Regions from separate parts of the Micromonospora sp. NPDC005686 genome, predicted to be linked through region 2. Evidence: predicted binding sites of a transcription regulator. Region 2 holds the regulator's gene; the other holds the start of a gene.

Region 1 (15,495 bases), on a different contig from region 2:
CCGTGCTCAGGTAGCTGGCCATCGGAGCGCTCTCCGACCAGCGCCAGGTGGTCCAGCCGCCGCTCGTCGTCCGGCCCGCCGGCGCGCCGTTCGACAGCGCGGCGAGGCCGTCCGGCACGGTGACCGCGAGGTCGTAGGTGGCCTTGTCCGACGGGTGGTCGTTCACCGGATACCAGGTGCTCGCCGACTCCGGCTGGCCGAGCGCGATCGCGCCGTCCGGTGTGGCGTGGAAGCCGCCGTCGCCGAGTTCGGCGTTCGGCAGCGGCTGCGGCACCCCGCCGTACGTCACCTCGACGGTGAACCGCTTCCCCGACGGCAGCCCGCGCGCCGGGGTGACGATCAGCTCGGCGTCGTCGTGGCGGTGCTTCGCCGCCTCGCCGTCCACCCGCACCCGCTCGACGTCGAGCCCGGCCAGGTCGAGCTGGAACCGGGACAGCGCCCGGGTGGCGGTGACGGTCAGCGTGGCGGTGCCGGTGAGCCGGTCCCCGGCCGGGTCGTAGCGCACGTCGAGCGCGTAGTGGCCCACGTCGTAGCCGCCGTTGCCGGCTCCCGGCACGTACGGGTCACCGGCGTCCGCCGCGCCGGGCCGGAACCCGTTGTCGTCGCCGCCGCCCGTGCACCCGCTCAGCGCGAGCGCCGCCGCCACCAGCCCCGCCGCCCAGACCCGCCCGCGTCTCACCCGGCGAGCCTAGACGCGGACGGCGCGGGCCGGGCCGGAACAGGTCCGCGCCACCGCCCGCGCCGCCGCGTGGTGCTCAGCGGTCGAGGACCAGCCCGACCTTCTGGAACTCCTTCAGGTCGCGGTAGCCGCACTTGGCCATCGCGCGGCGCAGGCCGCCGAAGAGGTTGAGCTGGCCGTCCGGCTCGTCGGCCGGACCGAACAGCAGCCTCTCCATCGAGCCGAGCGGCTCGCCGGCCACCTCGAACGCGCCCCGGGGCAGCGACGGGTGGCTGGCCGCGGAGTGCCACCAGGCGCCGCCGGCCGGGGCCTCCTCGCAGAGCGACAGCGGCTCGCCGAGCATCACCGCGTCCGCGCCGCAGCCGAGCGCCTTGGCGATGTCACCGGAGGTCTGCATGTCGCCGTCGGCGATCAGGTGCACGTACCGGCCGCCGGTCTCGTCCAGGTAGTCGCGGCGGGCCGCGGCGGCGTCGGCGATCGCGGTGGCCATCGGCACCCGGATGCCGAGCACCGACTCGGTGGTCGACCAGTCGTCGCCACCGATGCCGACGATCACGCCGGCCGCGCCCGTACGCATGAGGTGCAGCGCGGTCTTGTAGTCGGTGCAGCCGCCGACGACGACCGGCAGGTCCAGGTCGGCGATGAACTCCTTGAGGTTCAGCGGCTCGTCGGTGGTGGAGACGTGCTCCGCCGAGACGAGCGTGCCCTGGATGACCAGGATGTCCACCCCGGCGTCGAGGATCACCGGGGCCAGCGCCAGGGTGTGCTGCGGCGAGACCCGCACCGCCACCGTGCTGCCGCCCTCGCGCAGCTCACGCACCCGCTCGGCGATCAGGTCGGGGCGGATCGGCTCGGCGTAGACCTCCTGGAGGCGCTTGGTCGCCCGCGCGTCCTCGTCGAGACCGGCCAGCTCCTCCAGGATCTTCGCCGGGTTCTCGTACCGGGTCCAGAGGCCCTCGACGTTCAGGACGCCGAGGCCGCCGAGCTGGCCGAGCCGGACCGCCGAGGCGGGGCTCATGGTCGCGTCCGAGGGGTGCGCGACGCACGGGATGCCGAACTGGTACGCGTCGAGCTGCCACGCGGTGGAGACGTCGTCGACGTCCCGGGTGCGGCGGCTCGGCACGATGGCGATGTCGTCCAGGTGATAACCGCGCTGCGCGGTCTTGCCCAGCCCGATCTCGACCACGTCACGCATGAGGGACTCCAGGTGGTTGGGGGGTGGTGGGTCAGCGGGAGTGGTAGTTGGGCGCCTCGACGGTCATCTGGATGTCGTGCGGGTGGCTCTCCTTGAGCCCCGCCGCGGTGATCCGGATGAGCTGGCCACGCCGGTGCATCTCCGGGATGCTCTCCGCGCCCACGTACCCCATCGCGGCGCGCAGCCCGCCGATGAGCTGGTGGGCGACAGCGGACAGCGGCCCCCGGTAGGGCACCTGACCCTCGACGCCCTCCGGGACCAGCTTGTCCTCGGCGAGCACGTCCTGCTGGAAGTAGCGGTCCTTGGAGTAGGACTTGGCCTGGCCGCGCGACTGCATCGCGCCGAGCGAGCCCATCCCCCGGTACGCCTTGTACTGCTTGCCGTTGATGAAGATCAGCTCGCCGGGGCTCTCCTCGCAGCCGGCCAGCAGGCTGCCGAGCATCACCGTGTCGGCGCCGGCGACGATCGCCTTGGCGATGTCGCCCGAGTACTGGATGCCGCCGTCGCCGATCACCGGCACGCCGGCCGGGCGGGCGGCGCGGGCCGCCTCCATGATCGCGGTGATCTGCGGTACGCCCACCCCGGCGACGATCCGGGTGGTGCAGATGGCGCCCGGGCCGACGCCCACCTTCACGCCGTCCGCGCCGGCCTCGACGAGCGCCTTCGCGCCCGCGTAGGTGGCGATGTTGCCACCCACGATGTCGATGGTGACGTCCCGCTTGAGCCGGGCCACCATCTCCAGCACGGCCCGCTGGTGACCGTGCGCGGTGTCCACGATGACGACGTCCACCCCGGCGTCGACGAGCGCGCGGGCCCGCTTGTAGCCGTCCTCACCCACGCCGACCGCGGCGGCGACCCGGAGCCGGCCCGCGTCGTCCTTGGTGGCGTTCGGGTACTGCTCGCTCTTGGTGAAGTCCTTGACCGTGATCAGGCCGCGCAGCTTGCCGCCCGCGTCCACGATCGGCAGCTTCTCGATCTTGTGCTGGCGCAGCAGGCCGAGCGCGTCGTCCTTGCTCACCCCGACCGGGGCGGTGATCAGCGGGGTGCGGGTCATGATCTCGCGGACCGGCGTGGCCGGGTCGGAGACGAACCGCATGTCGCGGTTGGTGACGATGCCGACCAACTGCCCCTGCCCGTCCACGACCGGGACGCCGGAGATGCGGTAGCGCCCGCAGAGCGCGTCGACCTCGCGCAGCGTGTCGTCCGGGCTGGCGGTCACCGGGTTGGTGATCATGCCGGACTCGGAGCGCTTCACCAGGTCGACCTGGAGCGCCTGGTCCTCGACCGAGAGGTTGCGGTGCAGCACGCCGATGCCACCCTGGCGGGCCATGGCGATGGCCATCCGCGCCTCGGTGACCGTGTCCATCGCGCTGGACAGCAGCGGCACGGTCAACTCGATGTCGCGGGTGAGGCGGGTGCGGGTGTTGACCCGGCTGGGCACGACGTCCGACTCGCCCGGCTGGAGCAGCACGTCGTCGAAGGTCAGCCCGAGCGGCACCACCCGGGCCGAACCGGCCGGCAGCTCGGGCAGATGGCCACCCAACTCCCCGCCGTCGGCGCCGGCCGGGATCTCGGTGCTGGGCGAATTCTCCACGATTGCTCCCCTGAGCTGGTCGAACGGGCTGCAGCGAGGCGGCGCGCGGGGGCACCGGCAGGCGCCGGGTGACGGCGCGTCGCCTCATCGTACCCACTTGCCCGTCCCGGTCCGGGCAGCGGCGGGCCCAGGGGTAGGCCGGGCCACAGCACGGGCGGGGGCGGGCTTTCCGGCGGCTCGGGGTCTACGGTGAGGGGGTGCAAGACGAGCCCATCGACCCGTTCAACGGCGACCCGGCCGATCCGGCTGCCGGCCTGCACGATCTCGGCGACGACGACGCGCTCGACCCGCTGACCGAGGTCGAGCGCCAGGACGTGCTGGAGGATCTCGCCGATCTGGAGATCTACCAGGCGTTGCTCCAGCCGATCGGCGTGCGTGGCCTGGTGATCGAGTGCGAGGACTGCCGCGAGCCGCACTACTTCGACTGGGACCTGCTCCGCGGCAACCTGCGCCACCTGCTCAACTCGGGGCGTCCCCGGGTGCACGAGCCGGCCTACGACCCGGATCCGGACCACTACGTGAGCTGGGACTACGCCCGGGGCTACGCCGACGGCGTGCACGACACGCTCACCGAGGGCACCGACGACTCCGCGCCGGAGTGACTCCCCGTCCGGGTCAGGCGACCAGGCCGGCCCGGAAGCCGGCCGCCACGGCGTGCGCCCGGTCGCGCGCGCCGAGCTTGCGGAACAGCCGCCGGGCGTGCGTCTTGACCGTGTCCTCGGAGACGAACAGCTCCCGCCCGATCTCCGCGTTGCTCTTGCCCTCGGCCATGCCGAGCAGCACCTGAAGCTCCCGCTCGGTCAGCCCGATCGCGCTGCGCGGCGTCCGCCCAGGCCGCTGGGCCGCGCCCGGCCGGGACGCCTCCGCGCCGTCGGCCGCCGCCGGGTCGTCCGGGTCCTCGCCCCGCTGCACCGGCACCACGGTGGGCAGGCCCGCGGCATCCACCGGCCCCGTCGCCGGCCAGCCGGGCCCACCCGGGGTACGCCCCGGCGCCGCCGACCGGGTCGGCCCGCCCACCGCCGCCGCGTCCCGGGCGGTGTCCGCCACCCGGTGCCGGTTGCTCCGGCCGGGGGCGGAGAGCAGCAGCAGCGCCTTGGCCACCGCGCTGGTCAGGTCGTGGTCGGCGTTCTGGATCAGGCCGCGCGCTCCGGCGCTGATGGTGGCCGCCGCCGACTCCGACTCCTCGACGCCGAGCAGCAGCACCGCCGCCTGCGGGGCGCGAGCGAGCACCCGCCGGACGAACCCGGCGCTGTCCGGGCGGGTCAGCGCGGTGTCGGCGAGCACCACGTCCACCGGACGCTCGGCGAGCCGCAACATCACCTCCGGGTCGGAGACGGCCGTCCGGACGACGCCGGACAGCCCGAGCCGCGCCGCCGCGGAGGTCAGATGCTGGGCCGCCAATGGTGTCCGAACGCACACAAGAACACTACGCACAGTGGTCTCCTCTCCGACTCAGAGCAGACCATGCGGAGGCGGGGTCGGGAGGGGGTTCCGGGCAATCATCCGAACTTTTCCGACAGATGGGGCATATGCCGCCGCGTGTCCGAGCTTTTCGATCACAGATGTGTGAGGCGCGGACCGCTCGGGTACCGAGGGGTTCATCCGGAACCGGCATCCCGCGCGGACCGCCGCCCGGTAGCTGGCCACGAACATTCTCCGCGGTGCCGCGCGGGAGGAGGGGTGCTGATGTCGAACGTACGTAGGCTGCCTGGACCGATCGACGAGCTCTGGGACTGGCAGCGGCTCGGGGCCTGCCGTGGCCGCGACAGCGCGCAGTTCTTCCACCCGGACGGCGAGCGTGGCTCCTCCCGGATGCGCCGCGAGATGGGCGCCAAGTCGGTCTGCCGTGCCTGCCCGGTACGCGCCGAATGCGCCGCCCACGCGCTCTCCGTCCGCGAGCCGTACGGCGTCTGGGGCGGGTTCAGCGAGTCCGAGCGGCTGCGGCTGATCGCGCTCGGCTGGGAGGACCTGGCCGACCGCCGCCAGAGCAAGGTGGACATCCCCCGGCTGGAGGCGCGCCTCGGCCGGCCGCACAACACCGCCGTGCCGGACCAGCGCAAGGTCGCCTGACCCGCTTCACGATCTCCGACGCCGCGCCCCGGACCCCGGGGCGCGGCGTCGTCTCGTTGTGGCGCCGGCACCTCGTGGTCGCGCTGTCGCCCTCGTCGCGCGCCGCCGCCGGCCGGCCCCGCTGCCGCCCGGCGGCGGAGGCGGGTCAGGCGACGGTGACCTTGACGGTGTGCCAGCCGGTCGCGCCGTCCGGGGCCACCGGGGCGGGCTGCTCCGGTTGGGTCTCGCCGGTCGTGTCCGTCGCCCGTACCTGGAGTGTGTGCTCCCCCGGCGTCGCGTCCCACCGCCATGACCACTGCACCCAGGTGTCCGCCGACACCGCCGGCGCCAGCGTCGCCTCCTGCCAGGGGCCGCCGTCGACGCGTACCTCGACGCGGTCGATGCCTCGGTGCTGCGCCCAGGCCACACCGGCCACGGTCACCGGGCCGGCGCCCGGGCGGCTGCGGGGCCGGGGCGTGTCGATCCGGGACTGCGTCTTGATCGGGCCCTGCGCGGACCAGCCGCGCGGCACCCAGTACGCGTCGAAGTCGGCGAAGCTGGTCAGCTCCAACTCGGTCACCCACTTGCAGGCCGAGACGTACCCGTAGAGGCCCGGCACCACCATCCGCACCGGGAAGCCGTGCTCGATCGGCAGCGGCTCGCCGTTCATGCCGACCGCGAGCAGCGCGTCCCGCCCGTCGCGCAGCACCGAGGTGGGCGTGCCGCAGGTCCAGCCGTCCACCGCGCGGCCCACCACCTGGTCCGCGCCGTCCTCCGGGCCGGCCTCGTCGAGCAGTTCCTTCATCGGTACGCCGAGCCAGCGCGCGTTACCGATCAGGTCGCCACCCACCTCGTTGGAGACGCAGGCGAGCGTCACGTACCGCTCCACCATCGACCGGGCCAGCAGGTCGTCGAAGCTCAGCTCGATCGGGTTGCGCACCCGCCCGTGGATGCGCAGCCGCCAGGTGGCCGGGTCGACCTGCGGCACCACGAGCGCCGTGTCGATCCGGTAGAACTCGCGGTTCGGCGTGACGTACGGCGCGAGCTTGGACAACGACAGGTCCGCTCCGGCCGGCACCCGCGGGGCGGGCGCGGCCGGGGCGGGCAGTGTCACCGCCTCCCGGGCCGCCGACACGCCGCGCCGGCCGGCCAGCCAGTGCCCGCCCAGCCCGGCCACCGCCGCCGCGCCGGTGAGCAGCCCCGCACCGCGCAGGAACCGCCGCCGCGACTCCGCGTCGTCGTCGTGCCGGACCGGCTCCCAGCCGCCGGGGGTCTCCCCCTCGCGGGCGAGCGCGGCGACCGCCGGAGGCGGCACGGGCCGGTCCGCGGCGTCGGCCGCGTCGCGCCCGGCCGGCTTCCGGCGTGCCCGGCCGGCACCCAGCGGGCCGGCCACGAACGCCCACAGCGTCAGCGCGCCGAGTCCGCCGCCGAGCAGCGAGGGCAGCGCGTCGAACACGTTCGCGCCGGCCCGGGTCAGGGCGGCGGCGACGCCGAGCACGGCGAACGCGGCGACGCCGGCCAGGCCGAGCACCAGCCGCCGGGCCGCCGCCAGGCCGAGCAGCGCCCCGAACGCGACGAGCAGCAGCGCCGTCCCGACCAGCAGGGCGATCTTGTCGTACGTGCCGAAGACGTCGATGGCGAACTGCTTGAGCGGCTCGGGCACCAGGTCGACGACGAGTCCGCCGACGGCGACGAGCGGAGCGGACCGAGGGCCGGTCAGGACCGCCACGGGTTCGGCGGCGCCGAGGGCCACCACCGCGGCGACGACACCGGCCAGCGCCGCCCGGCGGCGGGAGAGAGTGCTCACGGCATCCAGTCTGATCGACCCGCCGGTACGGCTGCCAACTCCGTCAGCGTTCCGTAAGGAGATACGCGTCAGGGCACACCACCGGGTCGGCGGTGTGCCCTGACGTCGGGCCGTACTCGGGTCAGAAGCCCGGGCCGTGCTGGTGGCCGTGACCGTGCGAGTGGCCGTGCCCACCGGCGGCCGGCTCCGGCTCGGCCGGCTTCTCCACGACCAGGCTCTCGGTGGTGAGCAGCAGGCCGGCGATCGAGGCGGCGTTGCTGACCGCGTTGCGGGTCACCTTCACCGGGTCGATGATGCCGGCCTTGGCCAGGTCGACGTACTCACCGGTGGCGGCGTCGAGGCCGTGGCCCCACTCCTGGGCGATGACCTTCTGCACCACGACATAGCCGTCGTGGCCGGCGTTCTGCGCGATCCAGCGCAGCGGCTCGACGAGCGCCTTGCGCACGATCGAGACGCCGACCTTCTCCTCGCCGGTGAAGCCCAGGTCGTCGTCGAGCACCGGCAGGATCTGGGCCAGGGCGGCGCCGCCACCCGGAACCGTGCCCTCCTCGACCGCGGCCTTGGTCGCGGCGATCGCGTCCTCGATGCGGTGCTTGCGCTCCTTCATCTCGACCTCGGTGGCCGCGCCGACCTTGATCACGGCGATGCCGCCGGAGAGCTTCGCCAGCCGCTCGGCCAGCTTCTCCCGGTCCCACTCGGAGTCGGAGGCCTCGATCTCCTTGCGGATCTGGGCGACCCGGTCGGCGACCTCGGCGGCCTGCCCGCCACCGTCGACCACAGTGGTGTTCTCCTTGTCGACCACGACGCGCCGGGCGCTGCCGAGCACCTCCAGGCCGACCTGGTCGAGCTTGTAGCCCAGCTCCGGGGCGACCAGCTCGGCGCCGGTCAGGATCGCCATGTCCTGGAGCATCGCCTTGCGGCGGTCGCCGAAGCCGGGGGCCTTGACCGCGCAGACCTTGACGGTCTTGCGCAGCGCGTTGACCACGAGCGTCGACAGGGCCTGGCCCTCGACGTCCTCGGCGACGATGAGCAGCGGCTTGTTGTTCTGGAGGACCTTCTCCAGCAGCGGCAGCAGCTCCTCGATCGCCGAGATCTTCTGCGTGGTGATCAGGATGTACGGGTCCTCCAGGACCGCCTCCTGCGCCTCCAGGTCGGTGACGAAGTTCGGCGAGATGAAGCCCTTGTCGAACTGGAGACCCTCGGTCACCTCCAGCTCGGTGGTGAGCGCGGAGCCCTCCTCGACGGTGATGACGCCGTCGCGGCCGACCTTCTCCATCGCCTCGGCGATCAGCTCACCGATGGCGGCGTCCTGCGCGGAGACGGTGGCGACGTGCGCGATCGACTCCTTGCCGGAGACCTCGACGGCCTTGCCGAGCAGCGCCTCGGAGACCTTGGCGGCCGCCGCGTCGATGCCCCGCTTCAGGCCGGTCGGGTTGGTGCCGGCGGTCACGTTGCGCAGGCCCTCGCGGACCATGGCCTGGGCCAGCACGGTCGCGGTGGTGGTCCCGTCGCCGGCGACGTCGTTGGTCTTGGTCGCCACCTCCTTGACCAGCTGCGCGCCGAGGTTCTCGTACGGGTTGGTGAGCTCGATCTCCTTGGCGATGGTCACGCCGTCGTTGGTGATCGTGGGCGCACCGAACTTCTTGTCCAGGACGACGTTGCGCCCGCGCGGGCCGAGGGTGACCTTGACCACGTCTGCGAGGGCGTTGACACCGTGCTCGAGCAGGTGCCGGGCGTCGTCCGAGAAGCTGAGGATCTTCGCCATCAGTATCCCTTCGAAGCGACGTTGCCCCGGCCCGGCGAGCCGGACCGGGGCAACGACACTGATCGGTTGCTTACTTCTCGATGACCGCGAGGACGTCGCGGGCGGAGAGCACCAGGTACTCCTCGCCGGCGTACTTGACCTCGGTGCCGCCGTACTTCGAGTAGAGGACGGTGTCGCCGACCTTCACGTCGATCGGCACGCGGTTGCCCTTGTCGTCGATCCGGCCCGGGCCGACAGCGAGGACGGTGCCCTCCTGCGGCTTCTCCTTCGCGGTGTCGGGGATCACGATGCCCGAGGCGGTGGTGGTCTCGGCCTCGTTCGCCTGGACCACGATGCGGTCCTCGAGCGGCTTGATCGCAACCTTGGTCGCAGTAGTCACGGGCATACCCTCCCGGGTACTTGGTGTCGTTGCCGGTCGGCACGCCGACCAGCGTCAATCTGCTACATGCCACCGGGCGGGGCCGTCGTCGCGGGTGCCGGTCCGCCTGGCGCTCAACCCCCGGGCACGAGGCTCGGGCGTTGGCACCCTCAGGGTGAGAGTGCTAATCGCAGGTTATTCCTCGGCTAGCACTCCGTCAAGGAGAGTGCCAGCACGTCGCCCTCCGTGTCGCCCGCGAACCGGGCCGGGAGAATGGGCGCGTGGACCTCGACCAGCTCGCCGCGCTGCGTACCCCCGAGGGGTCGGCGGCGCTCGCCGCGGCCGGGCGGGTGGCCGGCGGCGACCCGCTGGCGGCGGCGGCCGCGCTGCGCTCGGCCGGGATGCCCGGGGACCTCGCCGCCGCCGCGCTCACCCAGGCGGAGCTGCGCCGCCGGGCAGCAGGCAAGTTCGGCGCCGCGGCGGCCGGGATGTTCCTCACCCGGGCGGGGCTGGAGCAGGCCACCCGTCGCGCCGTCGCCGACCGGCGGGCCGCACGGCTGCGCGCCGCGGGCGTGACCACGCTCGCGGACCTGGGATGCGGTCTGGGGGCCGACGCGCTCGCCGCCGGCCGCGCCGGCATCCGGGTGTACGCGGTGGAGGCCGACCCGGTGACCGCCGCGATGGCCGCCGTGAACGCCGAGGCGGCCGGGCTCGCGGATCTGGTGACGGTGGAGTGCGGCGACGCCACGGCGTTCGACGTGACCGGGGTGGACGCGGTGTTCTGCGATCCGGCGCGGCGGCGGGCCGGCACCGGGCGGCGCGTCTTCGACCCGAACGCCTACTCGCCGCCGTGGGACTTCGTCACCGCCCTGGCCGCACGCGTGCCGCGCACCGTGGTGAAGGTGGCGCCCGGGCTGGACCACGCGCTGATCCCGGCCGGCGCCGAGGCGGAGTGGGTGAGCGTGGACGGCGACCTGGTCGAGGCCGCGCTCTGGTGCGGCGAACTGGCCGAGGTCCCCCGCCGCGCCACACTGCTGCGCCAGAAGGAAGGGCCCCTTGTTAACGCCTCCGGTAGTAAAAGGGTCCCCTCCTATCACCTCACCGGCACCGGAGCGGCCGAGGCGGCGGTGGGACCGGTCCGGCGGTTCCTGTACGACCCGGACCCGGCAGTCGTACGCGCGCACCTGGTCGCCGAACTGGCCACCACCCTCGACGCCACGCTGGCCGACCCGTCGATCGCCTACCTGTACGCCGACGAGGCCCGCACCACCCCGTTCGGCCGCTGCCTGGAGATCACCGACGTGCTGCAGTTCTCGCTGAAGCGACTGCGTGCCCTGCTGCGTGAGCGCCGGGTCGGCCGGGTGGAGATCCTCAAGCGCGGGTCGGCGCTGGAGCCGGAGAAGCTGCGCCGCGACCTGCGGCTGGCCGGCGACGCGGGGGCCAGCCTGGTGCTGACCCGGGTGGCCGGCGCGCCGACGGTGCTGGTCTGCCGGCCCGTCGGGTAGGCGCCGATAGGCCCGTCGGGCAGGCACCGACCGGACCGTCGGGCAGGCGCCGACCGGCCGGGCTGCCGTCCGACGAGGTGGTGCGGCCCTGCCCGCACCCGACGCGCCGGCCGTCCCGCGCCTCGGGGCGCGGGTGTTTCCGACTCGCCCACCCGCGCCGCGCCCGGTTAGCGTGACGGTCATGGCGGGACAGGGCACTCCGGCGACGGCGCTGCTGGTGAAGCGGAGGATCGCGCACAGCACCCATCCGTACGACGTCTCCCCGGACGCGCCGAACTACGGCGCGCTGGTCGCGGCGGCGCTGGGAGTGCCGCCGGAGCGGGTGTTCAAATCGCTGGTCGCCGAGGTCGACGGCGCGCTGACCGTGGCGGTCGTGCCGGTCACCGGCGAACTGGACCTCAAGGCCCTCGCCGCGGCCGTCGGCGGTAAGCGGTCGGCCATGGCCGACCGGGCGGTGGCCGAGCGGGCCACCGGCTACGTGCGCGGCGGGATCAGCCCGCTCGGCCAGCGCCGGCGGCTGCCCACGGTGCTGGACTCGTCGGCGCTCGCCCATCCCACCGTCTACGTCTCGGCGGGCCGGCGCGGGCTCCAGGTCGAGCTGGCCCCGACCGACCTGTTGGCGTTGACGGACGCGCAGGTCGCTCCGCTGTCCACCCGGTGACGGACGCGCAGGCCGCCCCGCTGTCGGGTGCGCGGGCCGCCCCGCTGTCCGCCCGTCGGCGGGACGGGGAACACCGAGAACGGAAACGCGCGGAGGACCGGCCTCCGGCACGACCGGCCCGTCCCCCGCGCCGATTGACGGATCAGGCTGCGCCGCGGACCCGGCCGACGTTGATCGTGCCGTTGTCGTCGTAGACCTCGGCGATCCGCTTGGAGACGCTACGCCGCCCCTGGGTGAACATCGGGACGTCGTTGTGCACGCGGACGTGCACGGCGCCGTGGTGTTCCGCGAAGACGTCGACGGGTGCGCCGTTGACGACCTCCGCACAGATGCGCACGGTGCGCGTACCGTCGTCCTCGACGTCGATGACCACGACGCCGCGGTCGGTTGGCAAAGGCATTCTGGGACTCCTCCCGATTAGCAGAACCTGTTGTTCAGATGTGTTCGGACATCAATCTCCGGAGCGTCCGCCGGGCCGGGACGGACACCTGCCGCCGCCGAACATGACCCGGGTCCACTCACCGACGTGGCAGAAGATGTCGCAACTGGTGGTGACGCCGAGCTTCGCGGGCACCCTCGACGCGGCGACGTGCCTGGACACCCCGCCCATCGAGTAGACGCTGTCGAGATCCCGCCAGAGCGAGATGCTCCACACCGTCCGCTCCCGCCACCGCACGAGCAGCCTGATGCCGAGGAAGCCCTCGGCATGGCGACGGACGTCCCGCTTCACCCGCAGATGCAGCAGCAGGACGACCAGCACGCGCACCAGATCACCGCAGTGGAACCTGGTGATCACCACCTGACCCTGGGTCGTGTCGGGTTCCAGAGTGGGGGTCACGGGGAAACGACTGTCACGGCGAGGGCTGCCGCCAGCAGCAGCATCGCCGCTCCGGAGACCCGTCGAACCCGACTCACCCATAGCCGGTCACTCCTTTCCTCGATCTCGGCGGCCTTCCTGGTCAGGCTCCAGAGAGTGACCAGGAGGGTCACGGTGAGGGCCGTGACAACCAGCACCAACGGCGCGGATCCGGGTGCGACAAGCACGACGCCCGCCGTGGCCAACCAGATCAGCGACGTGGTCTTCTGCGTGGTGAAGAGCAGACCCAGGTCGATCCCCCAGACCACCCCGAGCGTGCCGGCCGGCAGGCTCCGGACCAGTCGCTGCGGCACCTGTCGCCAGATGTGCGGCGTCCGGTCGAGCAGATCCAGGACGCCGAACAGCACCGCGAGCGCGACGAGGGCCACGACCCGCCATGTCTCGGGGACCAGTTCCCCGACCGCCGATCCGATCAGGTAGACCGGAACGGCGAGCACCATTCCGGCGACGAGTCCGCCGACCGCGAGGCCCGCCAGGAATCGAAGTCCTTCAGATACGTTCCGCCTCAACATTGGGCTGGCGACCCCAGCCATGGAGAGGCCTCAAGGACTGAGAATCTGCAGCACCGCTCCCGCGATGCCGACGACGAGCCAGACGACCATCGGCGGGCTCAGTTGTACTGGCAGTGGGCGGCGGATCCGGTGATGCTGCCCGAGCTGGTCTTCTTCTCGCAGCAGTTGCAGTGCAGGTAGGCGTTGACCGAGCAGTACCAGATGTACTTGTACTTGGCCGAGCTGCACGTCGAGTACGAGATGTTCGGTGGGACGTAGACGAGGTTGCAGCACTGGTAGTTGCCAGCCATCGCCGGCGTCGAGCGGGCGAAGACCGCTCCCGACGCCACCAGGCCGGCGACGCCGATCTTCGCGAGGAAGCCTCGCCGGCTACCCCCGCGACGGCCTGTCGCCGTCATTTTTTCCTCATTCATTCCCCACAGCCTCCTTGACCGGGAAGACGGCGGCGCTGAGCGCCGCCATATCGGTGAACAACAATGCCGAAACCAGGCGCCCGTGCCGGAAGACCAGCGCCGACGGGCTGGTCATCACGCCCAGCTCTTCCGCCACCCATTCACCGCCCACGTCGATGTGGTGCGGAAGTCCCGCCAATTCGTGTCGGCTCATGAAGTCCTCGCCGCGCTCCTGGTCGATCGTCGAGATCAGGACCGCGAAGTCACGCGTGTCGGCCAGGTCGCCGACCTCGCCGGCCGCCTTCTCGCAGCTGTTGCAGGAGGTGCTGAACACCAGCACCACCCGCAGGTCCGCCGTGGCGACCTCCGCCAGACCGGCGGGCCAGCGCTCCGGCTGCGACCCGACGCGGGCTCCGTCGAGCAACCGGACGGTGCCGCTGCCGCCGCCGGGCGCGCCCGCGCCCTCCATGCCGCCGGAGCGCGCGTACAGCTCGCCCAGCATCGCGAAGAGCACCACCACGGCGCCCGCGACCACCAGCAACCCGAACCCGAAGAGGTAACTCATCCAGCGATCTCCTTAGACAGCTCCGCGCCGGCCGGGCGCGTCCGGGGCCGGACCAGGTCGACGACCATGCCGCGCCACAACAGCAGGGCCATGCCCGCGACGAGACTCGCGGCCACGACGGCCATCCGGTCGGCCGGGAGGGCCGCCGGCGAGGTGAGCAGGAGCGCGGCGCCGAAGCCCACGAGCGCGAGCCCGATCAGGACGTTCCGCACACCCAGCGGACGACCCTCGGGCCGACCGAAGCATCCGCAGGGCAACGTCGTCCCGCGCTGTCGACCCGCGAGACCGGCCGCCGCGAAGCCGGCCCCCAGGCCGGCGGTCGCCGCGGCGGCGGCCGGGCGGCCGGCCGGCACGAGCAGGGCCGCACCGACGACGGCCTCGACGACCGCGACCGCCCGCACCAGCGAGAGGGCCGTGCCGCGGCGCACCGGCAGGAGCGCCATGAAGAGCTGGCGGGCGTGCCTGGGCGCGGCCAGCTTGCCGAGGCCGGAGCAGACGAGGACCGCCGAGACCAGGCAGATCGACATGGTGGCGAGGAGCTCGGCGGCGCTCACCGGCGCGACCTGTCATGTGCGGAGCAGGATTCGACACGCATGAAGACACCCCCGTGAGCCGCGTCGACAGCGCTCCCATACGGAGGAGAACGTGAACGCCTGTCGATGTATAACGGGATCTTCGTGGAACTTTCGCAGCGCGTCAAGAGACTGTCACGGAATGTGGCGCTCCGGCCCGACCCTGGCGCCGCGCCCCCGCCCGCCACGCCACCCGTCACGCGGCGCCGGAATCCGCGAGGAGCCGCCCCCACAGGGCGGGCGTGTCGCCGACGTTGCGGAATTGTTACCGCCGCCAACAAACTTCTGACCTCGACAGTCTTGCGATGCATGGAGAGCGGGGAATACGTTGCCGGACACAACAAAACATCACCACTCCCCCACCTCCGAAAGGACCCTGCACATGCGCAAGGGCTTCCTCACCTTCGCGGCCGTCGGTCTTCTCGCGACCGGCACCATGGCCGCCTGTGGTGACAACGGCGGTTCGTCCGACGAGGCCGGCGGCTCCAACGCCAAGAAGCCGAAGATCGGCGTGATCCTGCCGGACAGCAAGTCCTCCGCCCGTTGGGAGGGCGCGGACCGCAAGTACCTCAAGGCGGCGTTCGACGCGGCCGGCGTCGAGTCCGACATCCAGAACGCGCAGAACGACAAGACCGCGTTCCAGACCATCGCCGACCAGATGATCACCAGCGGCGTCAACGTCCTGATGATCGTCAACCTGGACTCCGGCACCGGCAAGGCCGTGCTCGACAAGGCCAAGTCGCAGGGCGTCGCGACCATCGACTACGACCGGCTGACCCTGGGCGGTTCCGCCCAGTACTACGTCAGCTTCGACAACGAGGCGGTCGGCAAGCTCCAGGGCGAGGGCCTGAGCAAGTGCCTGACCGACAAGGGCGTCAAGAACCCGTCGATCTCGTACCTCAACGGCTCGCCGACCGACAACAACGCCACCCTGTTCAAGAACGGGTACGACTCGGTGCTCAAG
Region 2 (15,495 bases):
CGAAGCCGGCCGACCAGACCGACTCGTCGGTGGGGGTGAGCGGCCAGCGCATCTCCTCGACGGTCGTCGCGGCGAGCACCGCGCCGTTCGGGTCGATCGCCGCCGGGTCGGCCAGGAACGCGGCCCAGCGGGCCATGTCCGTCGCGGTGCTCCAGAGCTGCGCTGCGGGGGCCACCGCGCCGAAGTCGGCAGGTGGTTCCGGGTGGGCCTCGTCGGAGTACGCGTCGACCAGGAACCCGGTCGCGGCGCGCCCGGTCGGGTCCGGGCCGGTGGCGGTCAGCCCGAGCGGGCTGAGCACCCGATCGGCCAGCACCTCGGCCCAGGTGCCGCCGCGCAGGCGGGCGACAGCCTCGCCGAGCAGCGCCGGGCCGAGGTTGGAGTAGTGGAAGCGCCGGCCCGTGGGCAGCACCCGCTCCACCCGGGCCAGGTCGGCCAGCAGGTCGTCGACGGCCGGGGCGCGCAGGCTGTCCCACACGTCGCCGTGCGGCTCGCGTTGCAGGCCGGCGGTGTGCGACAACAGCCGGCGTACCGTCGCGTCGCCGTGCGCGGGCAGGTCGAGGTGCCGCCCGATCGGGTCGTCCAGGTCGAGCAGGCCGTCGTCGCGGCACTGCATGACCAGCGCCGCGGTGAAGGTCTTGGTGACCGAGCCGATCCGGAACACCGTCTCCGGCCCGAGCGCGGTGTCGTTGCCGGTGTCGCCCACGGTGCAGGTCCACAGCGGCCGGTCGGCCCGGTGCAGGGCAGCCGACACCGCCGGGATCCGTCCGGTGGCCTGGGCCTGGCGCACCATCCGGCCGAGCCGGTCGGACACGTCGGTCATCGGCAGAGCATCGGGCCGAGCGGCGCGCCGCCGAGCAGGTGGGCGTGCACGTGGAAGACCTCCTGGCCGCCGTACGGGCCGGTGTTGAACATCAGCCGGAACCCGTCCACGGTCAGGCCCTCCTCCTCGGCCACCACGGCGGCGGTCTGGAGCACCTCGCCGGCCAGCTCGGGTGCGCCCTGGGCCAACGTGGCCACGTCCGCGTAGTGCTCCTTCGGGATCACCAGCACGTGCGTGGGCGCCTTCGGGTCGATGTCGCGGAAGGCCAGCGTGGTGGCGGTCTCGCGGACGATGGTGGCCGGGATCTCGCCGGCGACGATCCGGCAGAAGAGGCAGTCCATCGCAGCAGTGTAAGGAGAGGGTGCCGAGCGCGGCGGGGGCACCGCCGGACGGACCGGCCCGGTGCGGCAGGATGGCCGCCATGACGGGACGGGCGGCGCTGGTGACGGGCGCCTCACGGGGCATCGGGCGGGCCGTGGCGCGGGCGTTCGCCGCGAGCGGGGACCGGGTGGCGATCCACCACCGGGACTCGGCCGAGCTGGCCGAGCGGCTGCGCGCCGAACTGCCCGGCGACGGGCACGTCGTGGTCCGCGCCGACCTGGCCGACCCCGACGCGGTACGCGCCATGGTGGACGAGGCGGCACAGCGGCTCGGTGGTCTCGACGTGCTGGTGAACAACGCCGGCGTGTTCGGGCCGGCCGATCCCCCGCACCCGGTCTTCGAGAGCAGCTACGAGCAGTGGCGGGCGCGGTGGCGGGAGGTGCTCGACACCAACCTGGTCGGCGCCGCGAACGCCGCCTGGTGCGCCGCGCAGCACATGCGCGAACGCGGGGGCCGGATCGTCAACGTCTCGTCCCGGGGCGCGTTCCGGGGCGAGCCGGCCAACCCGGCGTACGGGGCCAGCAAGGCCGGGATGAACGCGATGGCCCAGTCACTGGCGGTGGCGCTGGCGCCGTACGGCATCGGGGTGGCCTGCGTGGCGCCCGGCTTCGTCGAGACCGACATGACGAACGAGCACCTGAAGGCCGAGCGGGGCGAGGCGGTGCGCGCCCAGTCGCCGTTCCACCGGGTCGCCCGGCCCGAGGAGATCGCCGCGGCGGTGCACTGGCTGGCCAGCCCCGAGGCCGAGTGGGCCGCCGGCACCATCATCGACCTGAACGGCGCCTCCTACCTCCGCTCCTGACCCGCCCCCGGCCCTCGCCGCCGTCAACCCGCCCCCCGGCTCCGCGATCTTGCAGTTTTGGCCCTACCAAAACGCCCTAACGGGACATAGCAGGGGCCGCAACTGCAAGATCGGCGCGCAGGGCAGGGCGCGCGGGCGCGGCGGGCAAGACAGCCGGGCGGGCGGGTTACCAGTGGGTCAGGCGGGTGGCCAGGACTGTCAGGGCTGCCACGCCTGCCGTGGACGTGCGCAGGACCGTCGGGCCCAGGCGGACCGGGCGGGCGCCCGCGTCGGCGAAGGTGGCCAGCTCGTGGTCGGCGATGCCGCCCTCCGGGCCTACCACGAGCACGATCTCGCCGGCCGCCGGCAGGTCGACTGTGGTCAGCCGGTCCTGGGCGCCCTCGTGCAGCACGAACGCGCCGGCCGCACCGGCGATCCGGCGGGCCACCGAGGCGGTGGACTCGTCAGGTGCGCCCGCCACCACCGGCAGCCACGGGCGGCGGGCCTGCTTGGCCGCCTCCCGGGCGGTGGCCACCCACTTCTGCCGGGCCCGTTCGCCCCGCTCGCCGCGCCACTGCGCGACCGAGCGGGAGGCCGCCCAGGGCACGATCTCGTCGACCCCGACCTCGGTCATCGCCTGCACGGCGAGTTCACCCCGGTCGCCCTTGGCGATGCCCTGCACCACGACCAGGCGGGGCACCGTCGCGTCCGCGTACCCCCGGCTGGTGACCCGCAGGTCGAGCGTGCCGCGGCCGACGGCGGTGACCACCGCGGCGGCGGTGCCGCCCCGGCCGTCGGCGAGCAGCAGTTCCTCGCCGACGCGCAGCCGCTGCACGGTGGCCGCGTGGTGGCCCTCCGGGCCGTCCAGCGTCAGCGTGTCACCGGTGGGCAGCGCCTCGACCAGGAACAGCGGCGCGGACACCTCAGGCGTGCCCGTTGAAGGCGTCGCGCATCCGGGAGAAGAAGCCGCCCTGCTTGGTCAGCTCGGCGACCTCCTCGCCGCGCGTCTTGGCGAAGTCGCGCAGCATCCGCTCCTGGTCGGCGTCCAGCTTGGTCGGGGTACGCACGTCCAGGTGCACGTAGAGGTCACCCCGGCCGGTGCCGCGCAGGTGCGGTACGCCCCGGGCGCGCAGCCGCAGCGTGCTGCCGGGCTGGGTGCCCGGCTTGACGTCGACCGTCTCCTCGCTGTCCAGCGTCTTGATGGTCAGCCGGGTGCCGAGCGCGGCGGCGGTCATCGGGACGGTGACCCGGCAGTGCAGGTCGTCGCCCTTGCGGGAGTAGACGTCGTGCGGCCGCTCGTGGATCTCGACGTAGAGGTCACCGGCAGTGCCGCCACCCGGGCCGACCTCGCCCTGCTGGGCCAGGCGGATCCGCATGCCGTCCTCGACCCCGGCCGGGATCTTGACGGTCAGCGAGCGGCGGGTACGCGCCCGGCCGTCACCGGCGCAGGTCGGACAGGGGTGCGGGATGGTGGTCCCGTAGCCCTGGCAGACGGTGCACGGCCGGGCGGAGACCACCTGGCCGAGGAAGGTCCGCTGCACCGACTGCACCTCGCCGCGGCCACCGCACGCCTCGCAGGTGGCCAGGTGGGTGCCGGCGGCGGTGCCGGCGCCGGAGCAGGTGGTGCAGAGCACAGCGGTGTCGACGGTGATCGGCGCCTCAACGCCGAACGCGGTCTCGTTGAGGTCCAGTTCCAGGCGCAGGATCGCGTCCGCGCCGGGGCGGGTACGGGGCCGGGGCCCCCGGCTGCCGCCCGCGGCGCCGCCGAAGAACGCGTCCATGATGTCCTGGAAGCCGACGAACGGACCGGCTCCGCCGGGCCCGCCCGGGCCGCCCATGCCACCGCCGCCCGGGGCGAGCGGGTCGCCGCCCAGGTCGACGATCTGCCGCTTCCGGTCGTCCGAGAGGACCTCGTACGCGGCGTTGATGTCCTTGAACTTCTCCTGGGCCTCCGGGTCCGGGTTGACGTCCGGGTGGAACTGCCGCGCCAGCTTGCGGTAGGCACGCTTGATCTCGTCGTCGGAGGCGTCCCGGCTCACGCCGAGAATGCCGTAGTAGTCCCTGGCCACTGCGTTAGGTGTCCTCATGTTCGTCTCGCGTCGCTCCGGTCGTCGGCCGGAACCGGCCGTCGGCCCTGACTGTCAGTTCTGGGCCAGCAGTTCGCCCACGTAGCGTGCCACGGCCCGGACCATGGCGATATTGCCGGGGTAGTCCATCCGGGTCGGCCCGAGCACGCCGAGCCCACCGACGATCGTGCTGCCCGGTCCGTAGCCGGTGCTGACCACCGAGGCGGCCCGCAGGTTGTCGAATTCGTTCTCGTCGCCGATGAGCACCCGGGTGGTGCTCGGCTCCGTCTCGCCGATCAGCTTGAGCAGCACTACCTCTTCTTCGAGCGCCTCCAGGATGGGCCGCAGCGAGCCCTGGAAGTCGAGCAGGCCACCCCGGGTGAGGTTGGCCTGCCCGGCCAGCGCGAGGCGTTCCTCGTGCCGTTCCACGAGGGTTTCCAACAGCACTGTGGAGAGCGTGGTCATGGCCGGGCGCAGATGCGGCGCGGACTCCTCGACGAGCGCCTGCACCAGCGGCGGCGTCTCGGCGAGCTGGCTGCCCACCAGCTTCTCGTTCACCAGCTTGCGCAGGTCGGTCACGTCGTCGGCGGGCACGGGGGCGGGCAGCTCGACCAGCCGCTGCTCGACCCGGCCGGTGTCGGCGATCATGACGACCATCAGCCGGGTGGTGGAGATCGGCACCAGCTCCAGGTGGCGCACCTTGGAGCGGGCCAGGCTCGGATACTGCACCACGGCGACCTGCCGGGTGAGCTGCGCGAGCAGCCGGACCGTGCGGTGCACCACGTCGTCCAGGTCGACGGCGCCGACGAGGAAGCGCTCGATCGCCCGGCGCTCGGCCGGGCTCAGCGGCTTCACCCGGGAGAGCCGGTCGACGAAGAGACGGTAGCCGCGGTCGGTGGGCACCCGGCCGGCGCTGGTGTGCGGCTGCCGGATGTAGCCCTCCTCCTCCAGCACCGCCATGTCGTTACGCACGGTGGCCGGCGAGACGCCGAGCTGGTGCCGCTCGACCAGGGCCTTGCTGCCCACCGGCTCCTGCGTGGCGACGTAGTCCTCGACGATCGCGCGCAGCACGGCGAGTTTGCGGTCGTCGAGACCCATGTCCCACCTCCTGACGCACCTCGGTCGGGCCGGCACGCGGCATCCGCCGGGCGGCTGGCACTCGACTGTAGCGAGTGCCAGTCTACGTCGGCACCCCCGCAGACGCGACGATCGTCTGACGGACCTGCGGTGCGGCCCGTCACCCGGCTCCGCCCGATCGGCCCGAACGGCCGGTCATCGTCGGTCTGTGTCGCTCTGGTGCGAGTTGACCCGTGCACCTACCGTGGCGACCATGACTGAACCTCCTCGCCCTCCGGGGGCAGGGGACTACGGACCCCAACCCGACCCGTCGGCGCCGTACGGCTCGTCGCCGGGCAGCGAACCGCCCACCGCCCCACTGTCCGGGGCTCCGGGTGCCGGCGGCTATCCCCCGCCCGGCGACTATCCGCCTCCGGGCGGCTACCCCCCGCCGGGCGGCTCGCCCGGCTACGACACCGGCTACCCGGCCGGTGCCGGGTACGGCCCCGCCGCGTACGCCAACAGCGACGAGAAGACGTGGGCCCTGGTGGCGCACTTCGGCGGCGCGGCCGGCGTCATCGTCGGCGGCGGCCTGCTCGGCTGGGTCGCCCCGCTGATCGCGATGATGGTCCGCGGCCAGCAGTCGCCGACCGTCCGCGCCCACGCGGTCTCGGCGCTCAACTTCCAGATCACCTGGACCATCGCCAGCGTGCTCGCCTGGGTGATCACGGTCGTCACCTGCGGGATCCTGTTCTTCGTCCCGATGCTGGTCTGGCTGGTGCCGCTGATCTTCGGGATCATCGGTGGGGTCAAGGCCAACGAGGGCGTGCTCTACCGCTACCCGATGACCTTCAACTTCATCAAGTGACACCGCCGGCCGGCCGAGGGGGCGGCCGGCCGGTGCCGGTCACGGCAGCAGGTCACGTACCACCGCGTCGGCCAGCAGCCGTCCGCGCAGCGTCAGCACCACCAGCCCTCGCGCGTACGCCCCGGCGTCGAGCAGCCCGGCGTCCCGGGCCCGCTCGGCGCCCGCCCGGCCGGGCTCGTCCAGCACGTCCAGCGGCAGGCCGGAGGCGAGCCGCACCCGCAGCATCACGTCCTCCATGTGCTGTTCGTCCGGGGTGAGCAGTTCCCGGGCCAGCGCGGGTGAGGCGCCCTCGGCCAGCCGCGCCGCGTACGCGCTCGGGTGCTTGACGTTCCACCAGCGCACGCCGCCGACGTGGCTGTGCGCCCCCGGGCCCAGGCCCCACCAGTCGGCGCCGGTCCAGTAGAGCAGGTTGTGCCGGCACGCCGCCGTCGCCGAGCGGGCCCAGTTCGACACCTCGTACCAGGAGAACCCGGCCGCGCCGAGCGCGTCCTCCGCGGCCAGGTAGCGGTCCGCCGCCACGTCGTCGGAGGGGTACGGCAGCTCGCCCCGGCGCATCCGCGCGGCCAGCCGGGTGCCGTCCTCCACGATCAGGGCGTACGCGCTGACGTGGTCCACCCCGGCGTCGACCACCTGGGCCAGCGAGGCGGCGAAGTCCTCCGCCGTCTCCCCCGGCGTGCCGTAGATCAGGTCCAGGTTCACGTGCTCGAACCCGGCGTCGCGGGCCTCCAGGGCGGCTGCGGTGGCCCGGCCCGCGCTGTGCCGCCGGTCGAGCACCGCGAGCACGCCCGGCGCGGCGGACTGCATGCCCAGCGAGATCCGGGTGTAGCCGGCGGCCCGCAGCGTCTTGAGCGACTCCGGGCTCACCGACTCGGGGTTGGCCTCGGTGGTCACCTCGGCGTCGGCGGCCAGCCCCCAGACGCGGTCGATGCCGTCGAGGATCCGGGCCAGGTCGTCGGCGGGCAGCAGGGTGGGCGTGCCGCCGCCGACGAAGACGGTGTCCACCCGCTGCGGCGGCGAGTCGCCCAGCACCCGGGCGGCCAGCGCCAGCTCGGCCAGCACGGAGTCGGCGTACGTCTCCCGGCTCGCCCCGCCGCCCAGCTCCGAGGCGGTGTACGTGTTGAAGTCGCAGTAACCGCACCGGGAGGCGCAGAACGGGACGTGGACGTACACGCCGAAGCCGCGCGCGCCGACGGCGCGACGGGCGGTGGCGGGCAGCGATCCGTCGCGCGGGACGGGTTCGCCTTCTGGAAGGACGCCGGGCATGGCCACTAGTCTGCCCGGCATGACCTCTCCGGACGCTCTCGTGCGAGTCGCCACGACCCGTGGGGTGACCACCCTCACCCTGGACAGCCCGCACAACCGCAACGCGCTCTCCACACCCCTGATGACCCAGCTGCTGGCCGGGCTGGCCGACGCGGTCGCCGACGACGCGGTACGCGCGATCGTGCTCGACCACACCGGCCCGGTCTTCTGCTCCGGCGCCGACCTGAAGGAGACCGCCGCCGCGTACGCCAGCGGCACCGTGCCCGCCGGGATGCTCGGCGACGTGCTGGTGGCGGTACGGGAATGCCCGAAGCCGGTGGTGGCGAAGGTGGCCGGGCCGGCCCGGGCCGGTGGGCTGGGCCTGATCGCCGCCGCCGACCTGGCGGTCTGCGCGCAGGAGGCGACGTTCGCGTTCACCGAGGTGCGGATCGGGGTGATCCCGGCGGTGATCTCGGCGACCGTGCTGCCCCGGCTGGGCCAGCGGGCGGCCGCCGAGCTGTACCTGACCGGCGACACGTTCGACGGCCGCCGCGCCGCCGAGATCGGCCTGGTCACCGCCGCGGTGCCGGCCGGCGAGCTGGACGCCGCCGTCGGCCGCTACTGCGACTCGCTCGTCAAGGGCGCCCCGGGGGCGCTGGCCGGGGCGAAGGAGCTGCTGCGCCGGCCCGCCGGGCCCGACCTGCGGGCCGAGATCGCCGAGTTGGCCGCGCTCTCCACCGGGTACTTCCTCTCCGACGAAGGGCGCGAGGGCGTGATGGCGTTCCGGGAGAAGCGTCCCGCCGCCTGGGTGCCCGCCGGCGACTGAGCTGTGCGGCGGGCCCCACATGAGCGATCTTGGGGCCCGCCGGTCGGCCGAGGCCCGCGCCGGCGGAGGGACGTACGCTTGTCGGACTGTCGGGACAGGGGGTGCGGGTGCGGACGCGAGGGGCGATCGTGGCGGCCGGTGTGGCGGTGTGCGTGCTGGCACTGCTCGCGGTCTATGTCGTGACCAAGCAGTTCGGTGAGCACCTGCGGCTGCCGCTGGCCAGCCGGACCTGCACCGTGAGGGCGGACGGCGAGGTGGTGCTCGGCGCCGACCAGATGGCGAACGCGGCGACGATCGCGGCCATCGGGATGCAGCGCCGGATGCCCGAGCGGGCGGTGGTGGTGGCGCTGGCGACGGCGTACCAGGAGTCGCACCTGCGCAACATCGCGCACGGCGACCGCGACTCGCTCGGCCTGTTCCAGCAGCGCCCGAGCCAGGGCTGGGGCACCCCGGAGGAGATCCAAGACCCGCGGTACGCGGCGAACAAGTTCTACGCCGCGCTGAAGAAGGTCAAGGGCTGGGAGCGGATGCGGGTCACCGACGCCGCCCAGCGGGTGCAGCGGTCGGCGTTCCCCGAGGCGTACGAGAAGTGGTCGGACGAGTCGGAGGTCCTCACCCGGGCGCTGCTCGGCCACGCGACCGGCGCGGTGGCCTGCACCGTCTCCTCACCGCCGACGATGCGCGGCCCGGCCGCCGCCAGCGCCGTGCTGGAGAGCCTGTCACTGGACTGGGGGCTGCCACAGCTGCCCACGGCGACGGACCTGACCGCGCTCACCGTGCCGGCCGGTGACGATCGCAACGGCTGGCGGTACGCGCACTGGCTGGTCTCGCACGCCGACGACCACGGCGTGAAGAAGGTCCGCTTCGGCAACCTGGAATGGACCGCCGAGCAGGGCTCCTGGGCCCGGGTGAAGGGCGACCCCGCCACCGAGGTGCGCGCCGAGGTGTTCGCCGCCTGACCGGCGCCGGATCGCCCCGGCGCTCAGCCCTTTACCGCTCCGGCGACCAGGCCGGAGACCATCCGGCGCTGCACCAGCAGGAAGAACACGATCACCGGCAGGGTGAACAGCGTGGACGCGGCCATCACCGAGCCCCAGGCGGTGTCGTCGCGGCCGAAGAAGAACGTCATGGCCACCGGCAGCGTGTACTTCTGCTGGTCGTTGATGAAGGTCAACGCGAAGATCAGCTCGTTCCAGGCGGTGATGAACGAGAAGATGCTGGTGGCGACCAGGCCGGGCGCGACGAGCGGGAACAGCACCTTGCGGAACGTCTGGGCCCGGCTGGCCCCGTCGATGGCGGCGGCCTCCTCCAGTTCCTTCGGCACCGCCGCGACGAAGCCGCGCAGCATCCAGACCGCGAACGGCAGCGAGAAGCCGAGGTACGTGAGGATCAGGCTGGGCAGCGTGTTGTAGAGGCCGAGCCGCTGGATCATCAGGAACAGCGGGATGACAAGCGCCTCCAGCGGGATCATCTGCACCACCAGCAGCATGATCAGGAACGTGGTGCGCAGCTTGAACCGGAACCGGGCCACGGCGGTCGCGGCGAGCAGCGCGACCAGCCCGCTCAGCAGCACCGTCGCCAGCGCGACGAGCGCGCTGTTGAGGAAGAAGTCGGCGAACGTCACGCCCGGGATCAGGTTGCCGGTGAGGATCTCCCGGTAGTGCTCCAGCGTCGGCTCCGCCGGCACCGGGCGGGGGGTGGACGAGAAGATCTCCCGGTTGGGCTTCAGCGAGGTCGCCACCATCCAGTAGACCGGGAACGCGGCGAAGAGCGCGACCAGCAGGCCGGCGCCGTTGAGGGCGATCTTCTTCGTCATTCGTCCTCCTGCCGCAGCACCATGCGGACGTACAGGGCGGTCACCACGAGCAGGATCACGGTGAGGATGACCGCGATGGCCGAGCCGAGGCCGTACTTGGGCGGTGGCGAGAACGCCTCCGCGTACGAGTAGATCGACAGCATGAACGTCGACCGGTCCTGGGTGCCGCCGGCCAGCACGAACTGCTGGGTGAAGACCTTGAAGTCCCAGATCGTGGAGAGCACCACGAGGATGCCGAAGACCGGCCGTAGGACCGGGAACGTCACCGACCAGAACACCTTCCACGGCCCGGCGCCGTCGACCCGGGCCGCCTCCTGCAACTCCGTCGGCACGCTCTTGAGCCCGGCCAGCACGCTCACCGCGATGAACGGGAACGAGTGCCAGACCACCACGAGCGTCAGGATGGCGAAGAACAGCAGCGGGTCGTTGAACCAGCCGTACCCGGTCCAGTCGCTACGCCCGAACAGGGCGGTGGAGAGCCCGTCGGGGAGCTTGTTGAACAGCCAGGTGACCAGGCCGCTGGTGTCGTCGAAGATCCACTTCCAGACGATCGTGCCGGTCAGCGCCGGGGTGGCCCAGGCGAGCATCACGCAGCTCGCCACGAACGTGGCCATCTTCTTGCCCAGGCGGTTGAGCAGCAGCCCGACCAGGGTGCCGAGGATCATCGTGAGCGCCACGTTGGCGAGCGCGAACAGCACTGTGTTGCGCAGCACCGTACGGAAGAACGGGTCGCCGAGGATCTGCGCGTAGTTGGCCAGGCCGACCCACGGCCACTCGCGGTCGCCGCGCAGCTGCCGGACGCTGTCCAGCTTGTGGAAGGACATCCACACGACCTGGCCGAGCGGCCAGAGCAGCAGCACGGCGATGATCGCCAGGCAGGGCAGGAGCAGCAGGTACGGAAGGTGGTCCACCCGGCGGCGGCGCCGCCGCGCGGGGGTCTCCCGCGCGGCGGCCTCACCGGTGACCTCGGTCAGCGTGGTCACTTGGCGTTGAGGATGCTTTCCATCTCGGTGGCCGCGTCGGCGGTGGCCTTCTCGACCGTCTTCTGCCCCTTGATGACCGAGCTGTTCATCGCCTGGGTCACCGTCTTGGTCCGGCTGACCTCGACCCACTTCGGGGTGAGCGGGGTCAGCTTGGTGTTCTGGATGGCGGTGGCGAACGCGGCCATCACCTTGTCGTTGGCGTAGTCGCCGCTGCTGACCAGGTCCTGGTAGACCGGGAAGAAGCCGAGGCTGCTCGCGAACTCCTTGTCCTTCTGCTTGCTCAGCAGCACGGTCATGTAGTCCCAGGCAAGCGCCGCCCGCTTGCTGTCCTTCCAGATGGCGATGTCGGAGCCGCCGGCGAACGCCGGGGCGGCCTTGCCGTCCGGACCGGGGATCGGGAACGTGCCCCACACCTTCTCGATGTCGGGGTTGTCCTTCTTCATCGCGCCGCCCTGCCAGCTACCGGCGAACGCCATGGCGGCCTTGCCGGTGGCGAACTGGGTACGGGCGTCGACCTCGTTCCACCCGGCGGCGGCCGGCGGGGCGACCTTGTGCACGGTCACCAGGTCGGTCCAGAACTTGACCGCCTTCTGCGCCTCGGGGGTGTTGTAGCCGGACTTCCAGGTGTCGCCCTCCTTGGTGGCGATCTCCCCGCCGGCACCCCAGAGGAAGGAGTAGAACGGCAGCTCGGAGTTGCCGGGCAGGGCGATGCCGTAGGTGCCGGGCTTCTTGGCCTGGACCGCCTTCGCGGCCGCGACCATCTCCTCCCAGTTCGTCGGCGGCTTGACGCCGGCCTCGGCGAACCAGTCGGTGCGGTAGTAGACGGCACGCACGCCGGCGTACCACGGCACGCCGTACTGCTTGCCGTCGAGCTGGGCGTTCTTGACCAGGTCGGGCAGGATGTCCTTGCCCTCGGACCAACCGCCGAACTTGTCCGAGACGTCGGCCAGGGCCTCCTGCGCGGCCCAGCCCTGGGTCTCGGTGTTGCCCAGCTCGGTGACGTCCGGGCCCTCACCACCGGCGAGCGCAGCCTGGAACTTCTTCGGCGCCTCGAGCCAGGGAATGTACTGCACCACGACGTCGGTCTCGGGGTGCTTCTTCTTGAATTCCGCCTCGACGCCGTCGAGGAACGTGGTCTGGGCGTCGCCGCCCTCACCCATCATCCACACAGTGAGCTTGCTGTTGTCGGCGGCGCTGTCGTCGTCGCCGGAGCCACCGCACGCGGTCAGCACCAACGCGGCCGACGCCACGATGGCGGTGACCGGAGCCAGCCGCTTCCACCTGTTCACGCCATATCTCCCTCAGGGCCGTTTGGCACTAACCTTCTCCGCCGCACCTTAGTAGGAAAATTTCCTTTACAACAGGGGGTGTGCGTGACGGAGGGCACAGGGGACCGTATCGCAGCCGGAGCCCGGTCGGCATCGATGCCGGCCGGGCTGTTCGGAGCCCACACATGCCGACGGGCGCCCGGCCGGTGAGGCCGGGCGCCCGTCGAGGCGCGTGGTGCGGGGTCAGTAGCGCGAGACGCTGCGGCGACGGCCGACGCCGGCCACCAGGGCCACGCCGATCGCGGCGAAGAGCACCTGCAGCATCAGCTCGCGCCAGTCGATGCCGGCGGTGTTGGCGAAGCCGGAGGCCCGGGCGACGATCGTGCCCAGAAGCGCGGCGCCGACGCCGATCAGCATGTGCAGCCAGATGGGCATGTTCTGCCGGCCCGGCACGACCAGCCGGCCCAGCGCGCCGACGATCAGACCCACGACCAGCGCGGTGATGATGCCCCAAACGGTGAGCTCCATGGTCGCCCTCCTCCTTAAGATCCGGTCACACGTTCTCGTGTGTTTACTGTCGTGATCGCTAAGTTCCCGACCGCCCCGAAATCCAAACCGGCTCCGATGACGAATTGTTCAGACGTACCCTGACCTGCTGCTTCTCCCCGAAACCCGGCGCGGTGGGCGCACCCGGCGCACCGACAGGGTTCAATGCGCCGAATACGCCGACGGGCGCCCGGCCGATACGGCCGGGCGCCCGTCGAGGCGCGTGGTGCGTGGATCAGTGATGCGAGACGCTGCGGCGGCGGCCGACGCCGGCCACCAGCGCCACACCGATGGCGGCGAGCACGACCTGCACGGCCAGCTCGGCCCAGTCGATGCCGCTGGTCTGCGTGGCGATGCCGAGCGCGCGGGCCAGGACGGTGCCCAGCAGCGCCGCGCCGACGCCGATCACCATGTGCAGCCACATCGGCATGTTCTGCCGGCCCGGCACGACCAGCCGGCCCAGCGCGCCGACGATCAGACCCACGACCAGCGCGGTGATGATGCCCCAGACGGTCAACTCCACGGTCGGTCCTCCTAAAGCGATTTCGCACGTTCTGTGCGTTTGCTGTCGTGCCCCGGTTAGTGCCCGACGCATCGAAAACCGAAACCGACGGCATCGACCGCCGCTCCCCCGGCCGGGCCGAAACCGCAGGTGGGAGCGCTGCCACAAGCTGAAAAACTCCTGGGTACGCGACCGGCCGGCGCCTCCGAGGAGGACGCCGGCCGGGGACGTGGAGCCTGGCTGCTACTTCTTGCCGGCGGGCTTGCCGTCGCCGGAGTCGGACGACAGCGCCGCGATGAACGCCTCCTGGGGAACCTCCACCCGGCCCACCATCTTCATCCGCTTCTTGCCCTCCTTCTGCTTCTCCAGCAGCTTGCGCTTGCGGCTGATGTCACCGCCGTAGCACTTGGCGAGCACGTCCTTGCGGATCGCGCGGATGGTCTCCCGGGCGATCACCCGGCTGCCGATGGCGGCCTGGATCGGCACCTCGAACTGCTGGCGCGGGATGAGCGTGCGCAGCTTCGCCGCGATCGTCGTCCCGTACGTGTACGCCTTGTCCTTGTGCACGATCGCGCTGAACGCGTCGACCGGCTCGCCGTGCAGCAGGATGTCCACCTTCACCAGGTCGGACGCCTGCTCGCCGGAGGGCTCGTAGTCCAGCGAGGCGTAGCCCTTGGTGCGGCTCTTGAGCTGGTCGAAGAAGTCGAAGATGATCTCGGCCAGCGGCAGCGTGTAGCGCAGCTCCACCCGGTCGGCGGAGAGGTAGTCCATGCCGAGCAGGCTGCCCCGGCGGCCCTGGCACAGCTCCATCACCGCGCCGACGTAGTCGTTCGGGGTCAGCACCGTGGCCCGCACCGTCGGCTCGTACACCTCGGCGATCTTGCCGGTCGGGTACTCGCTCGGGTTGGTGACCACGATCTCCTCGCCGTCCTCCTGGATGGCCCGGTAGACCACGTTCGGCGCGGTGGAGATGAGGTCGAGGTTGAACTCCCGCTCCAGCCGCTCCCGGATGATCTCCAGGTGCAGCAGGCCGAGGAAGCCGCAGCGGAAGCCGAAGCCCAGCGCTCCGGAGGTCTCCGGCTCATAGACGAGCGCCGCGTCGTTGAGCTTGAGCTTGTCCAGCGCCTCGCGCAGGTTCGGGTAGTCCGAGCCGTCGATCGGATAGAGGCCCGAGTAGACCATCGGCTTCGGGTCCTTGTAGCCGCCCAACGCCTCCTTGGCCGGGTTGTTGTTGATGGTGACGGTGTCACCGACCCGGGACTGGCGCACGTCCTTCACGCCGGTGATCAGGTAGCCCACCTCGCCGACGCCGAGCGCGTCGGCCTTCACCATCTCCGGCGAGATGACGCCGATCTCCAGCAGCTCGTGGACCGCACCGGTGGACATCATCTTGATCCGGTCCCGGGCGGAGATCCGGCCGTCGATCACCCGGACGTAGGTGACGACGCCCCGGTAGACGTCGTACACCGAGTCGAAGATCATCGCGCGGGCCGGGGCCTCGGCGTCGCCCACCGGCGGCACGAACTGCCGGACGATCTCGTCGAGCAGGTAGGACACACCGTCACCGGTCTTGCCGGAGACCCGGATGCAGTCCGCCGGGTCCCCGCCGATCAGGTGGGCCAGCTCCTCGGCGTACTTCTCCGGCTGGGCGGCCGGCAGGTCGATCTTGTTGAGCACCGGGATGATGCGCAGGTCGTTCTCGAGCGCCAGGTAGAGGTTGGCAAGCGTCTGCGCCTCGATGCCCTGCGCGGCGTCGACGAGCAGGAGCGCGCCCTCGCAGGCGGCCAGCGACCGGGACACCTCGTAGGTGAAGTCCACGTGGCCCGGGGTGTCGATCATGTTGAGCACGGCGGCCTCGCCGGCCCGGTCACCTTCACGGATCGTCCACGGCATCCGCACGGCCTGGCTCTTGATGGTGATGCCGCGCTCGCGCTCGATGTCCATCCGGTCCAGGTACTGCGCGCGCATCTGCCGGGGGTCGACCACACCGGTGAGCTGCAACATCCGGTCGGCCAGGGTCGACTTCCCGTGGTCGATGTGGGCGATGATGCAGAAGTTCCGGATGCGCGCCGGGTCGGTGGCACCAGGAGCGTTCGCGCCGGGATCGAGCGTCGGTGGCACAGCGGTCCGTTCTGGTCGGCTGACGTGAGCGGGCCGGCGCGCCGCCGGCCCTCTCCATGGTCCCACGTCGTCCGGGACGCGCCCGGACTCCCCCTTCACTCCGCGGCTATTCCACCGGTGGCTCGACGAACAGGGCGGCCAGCCTCGGCAGCCGGCGGCGGGCCTCCTCCTCGTCGTCGAAGTCCCAGAAGTCGTTCAGGTCGGGCACCGGGACCGGGT

Evidence for each region. Region 2 encodes HrcA, which represses chaperone genes, less so after heat shock. Its sites were predicted from a motif close to GGTTNGCACNCTCNNNNNGAGNGTGCNAACC; they were not measured.
Region 1: the regulator HrcA is predicted to act here: its motif matches at 9,607-9,637, upstream of groES (co-chaperone GroES).

Annotation. Positions count from the first base shown of each region.
Region 1 covers NZ_JBIAIY010000002.1:660,633-676,127, reverse strand. The annotation lists gene ACFYON_RS07130 (M1 family metallopeptidase) at 1-679, opposite strand, end outside; gene ACFYON_RS07125 (GuaB3 family IMP dehydrogenase-related protein) at 756-1,874, opposite strand; gene guaB (IMP dehydrogenase) at 1,906-3,468, opposite strand; gene ACFYON_RS07115 (DUF5319 domain-containing protein) at 3,666-4,070, shown strand; gene ACFYON_RS07110 (response regulator transcription factor) at 4,084-4,902, opposite strand; gene ACFYON_RS07105 (WhiB family transcriptional regulator) at 5,155-5,538, shown strand; gene ACFYON_RS07100 (sulfite oxidase) at 5,684-7,324, opposite strand; gene groL (chaperonin GroEL) at 7,446-9,089, opposite strand; gene groES (co-chaperone GroES) at 9,160-9,474, opposite strand; gene ACFYON_RS07085 (methyltransferase domain-containing protein) at 9,729-10,952, shown strand; gene ybaK (Cys-tRNA(Pro) deacylase) at 11,134-11,613, shown strand; gene ACFYON_RS07075 (hypothetical protein) at 11,756-12,013, opposite strand; gene ACFYON_RS07070 (hypothetical protein) at 12,065-12,451, opposite strand; gene ACFYON_RS07065 (hypothetical protein) at 12,448-13,023, opposite strand; gene ACFYON_RS07060 (hypothetical protein) at 13,101-13,400, opposite strand; gene ACFYON_RS07055 (hypothetical protein) at 13,408-13,959, opposite strand; gene ACFYON_RS07050 (MauE/DoxX family redox-associated membrane protein) at 13,956-14,513, opposite strand; gene ACFYON_RS07045 (sugar ABC transporter substrate-binding protein) at 14,914-15,495, shown strand, end outside.
Region 2 covers NZ_JBIAIY010000006.1:49,173-64,667, reverse strand. The annotation lists gene ACFYON_RS15580 (serine hydrolase domain-containing protein) at 1-820, opposite strand, end outside; gene ACFYON_RS15575 (histidine triad nucleotide-binding protein) at 817-1,161, opposite strand; gene ACFYON_RS15570 (SDR family oxidoreductase) at 1,242-2,003, shown strand; gene ACFYON_RS15565 (16S rRNA (uracil(1498)-N(3))-methyltransferase) at 2,170-2,904, opposite strand; gene dnaJ (molecular chaperone DnaJ) at 2,906-4,051, opposite strand; gene hrcA (heat-inducible transcriptional repressor HrcA) at 4,124-5,146, opposite strand; gene ACFYON_RS15550 (DUF4870 domain-containing protein) at 5,379-5,972, shown strand; gene hemW (radical SAM family heme chaperone HemW) at 6,012-7,235, opposite strand; gene ACFYON_RS15540 (enoyl-CoA hydratase-related protein) at 7,255-8,040, shown strand; gene ACFYON_RS15535 (hypothetical protein) at 8,142-8,999, shown strand; gene ACFYON_RS15530 (carbohydrate ABC transporter permease) at 9,023-9,856, opposite strand; gene ACFYON_RS15525 (sugar ABC transporter permease) at 9,853-10,839, opposite strand; gene ACFYON_RS15520 (sugar ABC transporter substrate-binding protein) at 10,836-12,128, opposite strand; gene ACFYON_RS15515 (GlsB/YeaQ/YmgE family stress response membrane protein) at 12,351-12,635, opposite strand; gene ACFYON_RS15510 (GlsB/YeaQ/YmgE family stress response membrane protein) at 12,889-13,176, opposite strand; gene lepA (translation elongation factor 4) at 13,399-15,276, opposite strand; gene ACFYON_RS15500 (DUF4240 domain-containing protein) at 15,383-15,495, opposite strand, start outside.